2 regions of the Nonomuraea sp. NPDC004702 genome follow, and region 1 is predicted to be linked to the other one. Evidence: predicted binding sites of a transcription regulator. Region 1 holds the regulator's gene; the other holds the start of a gene.
What was found. Region 1 encodes HrcA, which represses chaperone genes, less so after heat shock. Its sites were predicted from a motif close to TTGGCACTCTCNNNNNGAGAGTGCCAA; they were not measured.
Positions count from the first base shown of each region.

Region 2: the regulator HrcA is predicted to act here: its motif matches at 1,351-1,377, upstream of groES (co-chaperone GroES).

Region 1 is NZ_JBSGCE010000043.1:9,215-13,348, forward strand. Features, by position in the region: gene ACWEJ6_RS37845 (hypothetical protein) at 1-491, shown strand, start outside; gene ACWEJ6_RS37850 (16S rRNA (uracil(1498)-N(3))-methyltransferase) at 499-1,224, opposite strand; gene dnaJ (molecular chaperone DnaJ) at 1,234-2,370, opposite strand; gene hrcA (heat-inducible transcriptional repressor HrcA) at 2,382-3,395, opposite strand; gene ACWEJ6_RS37865 (hypothetical protein) at 3,552-4,134, shown strand, end outside.
Region 2 is NZ_JBSGCE010000044.1:14,576-18,709, forward strand. Features, by position in the region: gene groL (chaperonin GroEL) at 1-880, opposite strand, end outside; gene groES (co-chaperone GroES) at 950-1,261, opposite strand; gene ACWEJ6_RS38260 (NAD-dependent epimerase/dehydratase family protein) at 1,436-2,290, opposite strand; gene ACWEJ6_RS38265 (MarR family winged helix-turn-helix transcriptional regulator) at 2,395-2,892, shown strand; gene ACWEJ6_RS38270 (class I SAM-dependent methyltransferase) at 2,923-4,086, shown strand.

The sequences.
Region 1 (4,134 bases):
TCTGGTGGCGTGCGGGCGCGGCGGCGGTCAGCGCCGTGCTGGTGGCGGGGACGATCGTGATGGTCGTTCCCGGGCTGCGCTCCCAGATCTTCGAGACGCCCGTCAAGGTGGTGGACAACTCGACCACCACCCCCGGCAACTCCTCGACCAGGCTGTCCACGCCGCCCAGGCGCGACAGTCACAGCGCCGAGCCGCCGCCCGCGGTGATCGTGCCGCCGAGCCACAGCGAGACCCACCGGCCCTCGGAGACGGCCAGGTCGACCAGACAGCCCACGCCGTCGCCGACGCCGTCCTCGACGCCCTGCCCGAGCGGCGAGCCCGCCGGCGACCAGGAGTGCCCCGAGATCACGCCGACCCCCACGCCGACCCCGCCGGAGACGACCGAATCGCCGACGTCGTGCCCCTCCGACGAGTGCCCGCCGGACGACCTGCCCACCGGCCCGAGCGACCTGAGCAGCCCGCTGGTGGACGTGCCGCACACGACACCCTGAGCTGGGATCACCAGCGCCCGGTACGCGCGAGCAGCACGGCCGCCGCCGCCACCCCCGCCGTGGAGGTGCGCAGCACGGTCGGCCCGAGCAGCACGGGCACCGCCTTGGCCGCGGCGAACCTGCGCAGCTCCTCCGCCGAGACCCCGCCCTCCGGCCCCACGACGACGACGATGTCGCCGCCGGGCGGCAGCGCCACCTTCGACAGCGGCTCGGCGGCCTCCTCGTGCAGCACGAGCCCCAGCGCCGCGTCGGCCAGCAGCCCCTCGACCTGGGCGGTGGAGGCGAGCTCGGCCACCTGCGGCAGGTGGAACCGGCGCGCCTGCTTGCCGGCCTCGCGGGCCGTGGCACGCCACCGGCCCAGCGCCTTGGCGATCTTGTCGCCCTTCCACTGCGTGATGCTGCGCGAGGCGGCCCAGGGCACGATCACGTCGACCCCCACCTCGGTCATCATCTCGACGGCCAGCTCGCCCCTGTCGCCCTTGGGCAGCCCCTGGACGACCACCAGCCGCCGCGCGGGCGGCTCGACGGTGTAGCGGGCGAGCACGTCGAGCGCGAGTGCGTCCTTGAACACCTCGCGCACCACGCACTCGGCGACGTCGCCCGCGCCGTTGGTCAGGTCGACCCGCTCGCCGGCGCGCAGGCGCCGCACGGAGGCCGCGTGCCGCCCCTCAGGGCCGTCGAGCGTGAGCTCGGCGCCGTTGAGGTCCTCGGCGAGGAACACGGGGACGGTCACGGGTGATCGTCACCTGCCGTTGAAGGCGTCACGCAGGCGGGAGAAAAAACCCTGCTGCCCCGGGGCGAACTTTCCCGGCGGCCGCTCCTCGCCGCGCAGCCTGGACAGCTCGCGCAGCAGGTCCTCCTGCGTCTGGTCGAGCCGCATCGGGGTCTCGACGTTGACGTGGATGAGCAGGTCGCCCCTGCCGGACTCGTTGAGCCGCTGCACGCCGCGCCCGTACATGGTGATGACCTGGCCGGACTGGGTGCCGGGGCGCACGTCGATCTCCTCGGAGCCGTCGAGCGTCTCGACCGCGAGGATGGTGCCGAGCGCGGCGGCCGTCATCGGGATCTGGACCGTGCAGTGGAGGTCGTCGCCGCGCCGCTCGAAGATCTCGTGCGCGCGTTCGACGATCTCCAGGAACAGGTCTCCGGGCGGGCCGCCGCCGGGGCCGACCTCGCCCTCGCCGGCGAGCTGGATGTGGGTGCCGTCCTCGACGCCCGCGGGGATGCGGACCTTGATCGTACGGCGGGTGCGCACCCGGCCGTCGCCCGAGCACTCCTGGCAGGGGTGGCGGATGATGCTGCCGAAGCCGCCGCACTGGGGGCACGGCCGCGAGGTCATGACCTGGCCCAGGAACGAGCGGGTGACCTGGGAGATCTCGCCGCGCCCGTTACACATGTCACAGGTGTCGGGATGGGTGCCGGGGGCCGCGCCGGCGCCGTGGCACACCTCGCACAGCACGGCGGTGTCCACGACCAGCTCGCGGGTGGTGCCGAACGCCGTCTCGCGCAGGTCGAGCTCGACCCGGATGGTGGCGTTGCGGCCCCTCCTGGCGCGCGAGCGCGGCCCGCGGGTGCCGCCCGCGGTGCCGAAGAAGGCGTCCATGATGTCGCTGAAGGGGAAGCCCGCGCCGAAGCCGCCGGCGCCCGCACCCGCGCCGCCGCCGAAGGGGTCGCCGCCCAGGTCGTACATCTGGCGCTTGTTCGGGTCGGACAGCACCTCGTAGGCCTGCGTGATCTCCTTGAACCGCTCCTGGGTCTCAGGATCGGGGTTCACGTCGGGGTGCAGCTCGCGGGCGAGGCGGCGGTAGGCCTTCTTGATCTCGTCCTGACTGGCGTCACGGCGCACCCCGAGGGTGGCGTAGTAGTCGCTGTTTGCCACTTATCGACCTCTTAAGATGCAGCCAGGATCTGGCTGACGTAGCGTGCCACCGCGCGTACGGCGCCCATCGTCACGGGGTAGTCCATCCTCGTGGGACCCAGCACGCCGAGCCGGGCCAGTTGGTTGTCGCCAGAACCGTATCCGGTTGCGACGATGGACGTGCCGCGAAGGTAGGGGTTTTCCGAGCCGATGCGCACGGTGAGCGCGGACGGGGTGTCTGTGGATGTCTCGCCGAGCAACCGCATGAGCACGACCTGCTCCTCCAGCGCCTCCAGCACGTCGCGCAGGCCGGTGGAGAAGTCGGCGCCCGCGAGATTGGCCGCGCCGGCGAACACGATCTTCTCGTCATGGCGTTCGACGAGGGTTTCGAGCAGCACCGACAGGATCGTGGCCACGGCGGGCCGGTCCTCGGCGGGCAGTCGCTCGGGCAGGTCGGCGACCAGCTCGGGGACGTTGCTCAGCCCGCAGCCGTCGAGGCAGGAGTTGAGCACCGCGCGCAGATGGGCGATGCGGTCGTCCTCCACCACCTCGGGCAGCTCGATCACGCGCTGCTCGACGCGCCCGGTGTTGGTGATCAGCACGAGCATGACCCGCCGCTCGTTGAGCGGGACCAGCTCGACGTGCCTGACCGTGGAACGGGTCAGCGTCGGGTACTGCACGACCGCGACCTGCCTGGTGAGCTGCGCGAGCAGCCGCACGGTGCGGAAGACCACGTCGTCGAGGTCGACCGCGCCGGCGAGGAAGGTCTCGATCGCCCGCCGCTCGGCCCCCGACAGGGGCTTGACCTGCGAGAGCCGGTCGACGAACAGGCGGTAGCCCTTGTCCGTCGGCACGCGGCCCGCGCTGGTGTGCGGCTGGGTGATGTACCCGTCCTCCTCCAGAGCGGCCATGTCGTTCCTGACCGTTGCCGGGGAGACCTTGAGGTTGTGGCGCTCCGCCAGCGCCTTGGAGCCCACCGGTTCGTTGGTGGACACGTAGTCTTCGACAATGGCGCGGAGCACCGCCAGCTTCCGTTCGTCGAGCACGTGCTCACCTCCTGCCTCTGCCTAACAGGGAAACGACAGGTCTAGCACTCCGTGTTCCCGAGTGCCAAGTGTACGGCTCTCGCCCACAAGGTGCGATAACACCAGGTCCCATCCTGTTGCTAGCGACTTACAAGCGACAGGCCTCACACTTGCCGCATGACCGACAATTCCCAGCCCCCGCAGTACGGACCGCCCCAGGGGCAGGGTCCCTACTACGGTCAGCCGAACCAGTACGCCCAGCCTCCGTACCAGCCCCAGCAGCACGGCCAGCCGCCCTACCAGCAGCAACAGCCGCCCGCCCAGTACGGCCCCCCGCCCCAGTACGACCAGCAGAACCAGTACGGCCAGCAGAACCAGTACGCCCACCCCGACCAGTACGGCCCGCACAACCAGTACGGCGGGCAGCCGCAGTTCCCGGCCAGGATCGACGGCAAGGCGATCAAGCCGCGCCTGTGGTGGATCGCCGTCGTGTGGGCGGTGGCCGTCGTGCTCGGCGTCGTGGGCGTGGTCGTGTTCGCCGGCGGCGTGCTGAGCAGCGTCTCGGACATGGCCCCGACGAGCACGTTCGCGTCGGGCGAAAGCGTGAAGGTCGCGATCGACCCCGCCAAGCGTCCGGCCGTCTACATCGCGACCGACACGCGGGTCAACTACCAGTGCGAGATCTCCGGCGGCCCGGCCCAGGCCAGGCTGGTCAAGGTCTCCGGCACCCAGACGCTCAGCGCCGGCGGCACCACCTGGC
Region 2 (4,134 bases), on a different contig from region 1:
TGAGGATCGCCATGTCCTGGAGCATCGCCTTGCGGCGGTCACCGAAGCCCGGGGCCTTGACGGCCACGGAGGTGAAGGTGCCGCGGATCTTGTTGGTGACCAGGACGGCCAGGGCCTCGCCCTCGACGTCCTCGGCGACCACGAGCAGCGGCTTCTTGGTCTGGGCGACCTTCTCCAGCAGCGGCAGGAAGTCGGCGATGGAGGAGATCTTGCCCTGGGTGAGCAGGATGTACGCGTCCTCCAGGACGGACTCCATGCGCTCGGGGTCGGTCACCATGTAGGCCGACAGGTAGCCCTTGTCGAACTGCATGCCCTCGGTGAACTCGAGCTCCATGCCCATGGCGTTGGACTCTTCGACGGTGAGGACACCGTCCTTGCCCACCTTGTCGAACGCCTCGGCGATCAGCTCGCCGATCTTGGCGTCCTGGGCGGAGATGGTGGCGACGTTGGCGATCTCCTTCTTGTCGCCCACCTCGCGCGCGCTGGCCAGCAGCCGGTCGCTGATCTCCTTGGCGGCCTTGTCGATGCCACGCTTGAGCGACAGCGGCGAGGCGCCGGCGGCCACGTTGCGCAGGCCCTCGCGGACCATGGCCTGGGCCAGCACGGTGGCGGTGGTGGTGCCGTCGCCCGCGATGTCGTTGGTCTTGGTGGCAACTTCCTTGGCGAGCTGGGCGCCGAGGTTCTCGTAGCGCTCCTCCAGCTCGATCTCACGAGCGATGGTCACACCGTCGTTCGTGATCGTCGGCGCACCGAACTTCTTGTCGATGACGACGTTACGGCCACGCGGGCCGAGGGTTACCTTCACGGCGTCCGCGAGGGCGTTGACACCGCGCTCAAGCGCGCGACGGGCGTCCTCGTCGAACTGCAGGATCTTCGCCATGCTGAAAGTCCTCTCCTGGCGTCGAAAGCCCCGGGCCCTCAAGAGCGCCCGGGGCTCGACACAACCGGCTTACTTCTCGATGATCGCGAGAACGTCGCGGGCGGAGAGCACGAGGTACTCCTCGCCGCCGTACTTGACCTCGGTGCCGCCGTACTTGCTGTAGAGGACGACGTCGCCCTCGGAGACGTCGAGCGGAATACGCTTGTCGCCGTCCTCATCCCAGTTGCCGGGGCCCACCGCGAGGACCTTGCCCTCCTGCGGCTTCTCCTTGGCGGTGTCCGGGATGACCAGACCGGAAGCGGTGGTCTGCTCTGCCTCAAGCGGCTGAACCACGATGCGGTCGCCGAGCGGCTTAACGGGAACCTTGGTGGCGGTCGTCACGATCGGACCTCCCCTTCAGATTTGAATGATCTAGAAGAGGCGACCAGCGGGGCCTGCCGTCGCGGGTGTCAGACCTGCCTCGTCGCACGTTGGCACTCTCAAGGTGAGAGTGCCAACAGGAAACATATGCAAGAGGGCCTTGACAGTCAACACGAACGCGTCTGCTCAGAGCGATCAGACGTAGGAACCCTCGGTCAGATCGGCGACGACGCCGGGCCGGGAGGGGTTCCAGCCGAGTTCGGCGCGCGTGCGTGTCGCGCTGATGCGCTGGCCGAGCGCCAGGGCCTCGGCGAAGCCCGCCCCCAGCACCTGGGCCGCCTCGGCCTGCGGCCAGGGCTCGGCCTGCGGCTTGACGCCCGCGGACCGGGCCGCCGCCTCGGCCACCTCGGCGACCGGCACGGCCTCCTCGCTGATGCCGTGGTAGACGCGGGCGCCGCCCCTCTCCAGGACGGCCACGACGAGCTCGGCCAGGTCGTCGACGTGCACGAACGTCCAGGTGTGCGGCTCGCCGCCGGCGGTGACGTAGACCCCGGCCCCACGCTCGGCGGCCTGCGCGCGCATCATGGCGGGGATGCCGCCGCCGCGCCCGTGGACGACGCCGGGCCGGATCACCGAGCCGCCGCCGTCGATGACCAGCTGCTCGATCTCGTGCCGGTACGCCACGAGCGGAATCGGGTCGGCCGGGCTGTCCTCGTGCCCGTCGGCGGTGGCGCCCAGCACCCACACGCCGCTGGTGAAGACCACCTTCCGGCCCGACGCGGCGAGCACGCCGATCGCGGCCAGGTCGGCCTCCTTGTCGCCGCCGAGCTGGGCGGCGACCACGATCGCGTCGATGTCCGGGGTGATCGCGGCGGCCAGCCCCGCGACGTCGCTCAGGTCTCCGTGACGCTCGTCCGCCACGCCCGGCACGCGCCGGGAGCCGTCGGCGGCGGGCCGCACCAGGACGGCCACCTCGTGCCCCTGCTCGGCCAGCCGCTCGACCACCGCGCCGCCGATGTACCCCGTCGCGCCCAGCACCAGCACCTTCATGATGAACCTACCTCGAAAATTTCTACGTTGAACATTTCGACGTCGTGGACAGTACCGCACGATGCCGAACATTTCAACGTCGAAGCTTTGGTAGGGTGAGCCCCGTGGATGACGCGGTGGACGTGATTCTCGGACAGTGGGCGCGGACACGGCCCGACGTCGACGTGTCCCCGATGGGCGTGATCGGCCGGATCTCACGCGCCTCGCGCCTGCTGGAGCGCGGCGTGAAGGACTTCCTGGCCGAGCACGGGCTGGAGGCATGGGAGTTCGACATGCTGGCCACGCTGCTGCGCAGCGGCGCCGACGCCACGATGTGCATGAAGGACCTGTCCAGCTCGGCCATGGTCAGCCCCGGCGCGCTCACCAACCGGATGGACCACCTGGTCCGGCGCGGCCTGGTCCACCGCTGGCCGGCGCCGCACAACCGGCGCATGACGCTGGTCGCCCTCACCGACGAGGGCAGGAAGGTAGCCGACGAGATGCTCGTCCGGCACGCCGCCAACGAGGAGCGGCTGCTCGCCGGGCTGTCCGAGGGCGAGCGCGAGGCTCTGGCCGGGCTGCTGCGCAGCCTGCTGGTCTCCCTGGGCGACACCTCCCTGTGAGCGATCCCGAGTTGTGAGCGGAGTGCGTACATGGATCTCGACGCCTTCGGCGAGCTGCTGACCCCGCGCGGGCAGCGGGCGCTCGCCGAGGCCGCGGAGCTGGCCGGGACCGATCCGGTCGCGGCGGCGACCAGGCTGCGCCGCACCTACGACGCGGCGCTCACCTCCGCCGCGCTGACGCAGGCGGCGCTGCGCGAGCGGGCCGCGGCGAAGTTCGGCGCGGACGCCGCGGTCATGTACTTCACCCCGCACGGCCTGGAGCAGTCCACCCGCCGGGAGGTCGCCGACCACCGCGCCCGGCGCATGGGCGCCGGACGGGTGATCGACGCCTGCTGCGGGGTCGGCGGCGACCTCCTGGCGCTCGCCCGCGCCGGCTGCGAGGTCGACGCCGTCGACCTCGACCCGCTGACCGTCGCCGTGGCGAGCGCCAACGCCGACGCCCTCGGGCTGGCCGGCCGGGCGCGGGTGCGCGTGGGCGACGCGGCGCAGGTCCGGCCCGAGGAGTACGACGCGCTGTTCGCCGACCCGGCCCGGCGCAGCGGCAAGGGCCGGACGTTCGACCCCATGGCCTACTCGCCGCCCTGGCCGGTCGTGCTCGACCTGGTCGCACGGGCGCCGCGGGCCTGTCTCAAGGTCGCCCCCGGCATCCCGTACGAGTTCATCCCCGAGGGCGCGGAGGCCGAATGGGTCTCCTACAAGGGCGAGGTCAAGGAGGCCACCCTCTGGACCGGCCCCCAGGTCGGCCCCGCCCGGCGCGCCACCCTGCTGCCCGGCGGGCACACGCTGACCGCCACCGGCGTCCAGGCCGCCGTCGGCCCGATGGGCCGCTACGTCTACGAGCCCGACGGCGCCGCGATCCGGGCCCACCTCGTCGGCGAGGTGGCCGAGCTGATCGGCGGATGCCTGCCCGACCCCATGATCGCCTACATCACCGCCGACGAGCCCAGCCACACCCCCTGGGCCTCCGGGTACGAGGTGGACGAGGTCATGCCGTTCTCGCTGAAAAAACTCCGCGCGGCTCTCCGCGAACGCCGGATCGGAAATGTCACCATCAAGAAACGCGCGTCGGCGATCGACATCGAACGCCTGCGCGCCGATCTCCGCCTTTCCGGCGAGAACTCGGTCGTCATTATCCTGACCCGCATTCTCGATAAGCCTTCAGTTATCATCTGTAACCCCCTCCCACCTGCCTGAACACTCCAAAGCGGTCATTCTTCCGCTAAATACGATCTTTCACTTCGA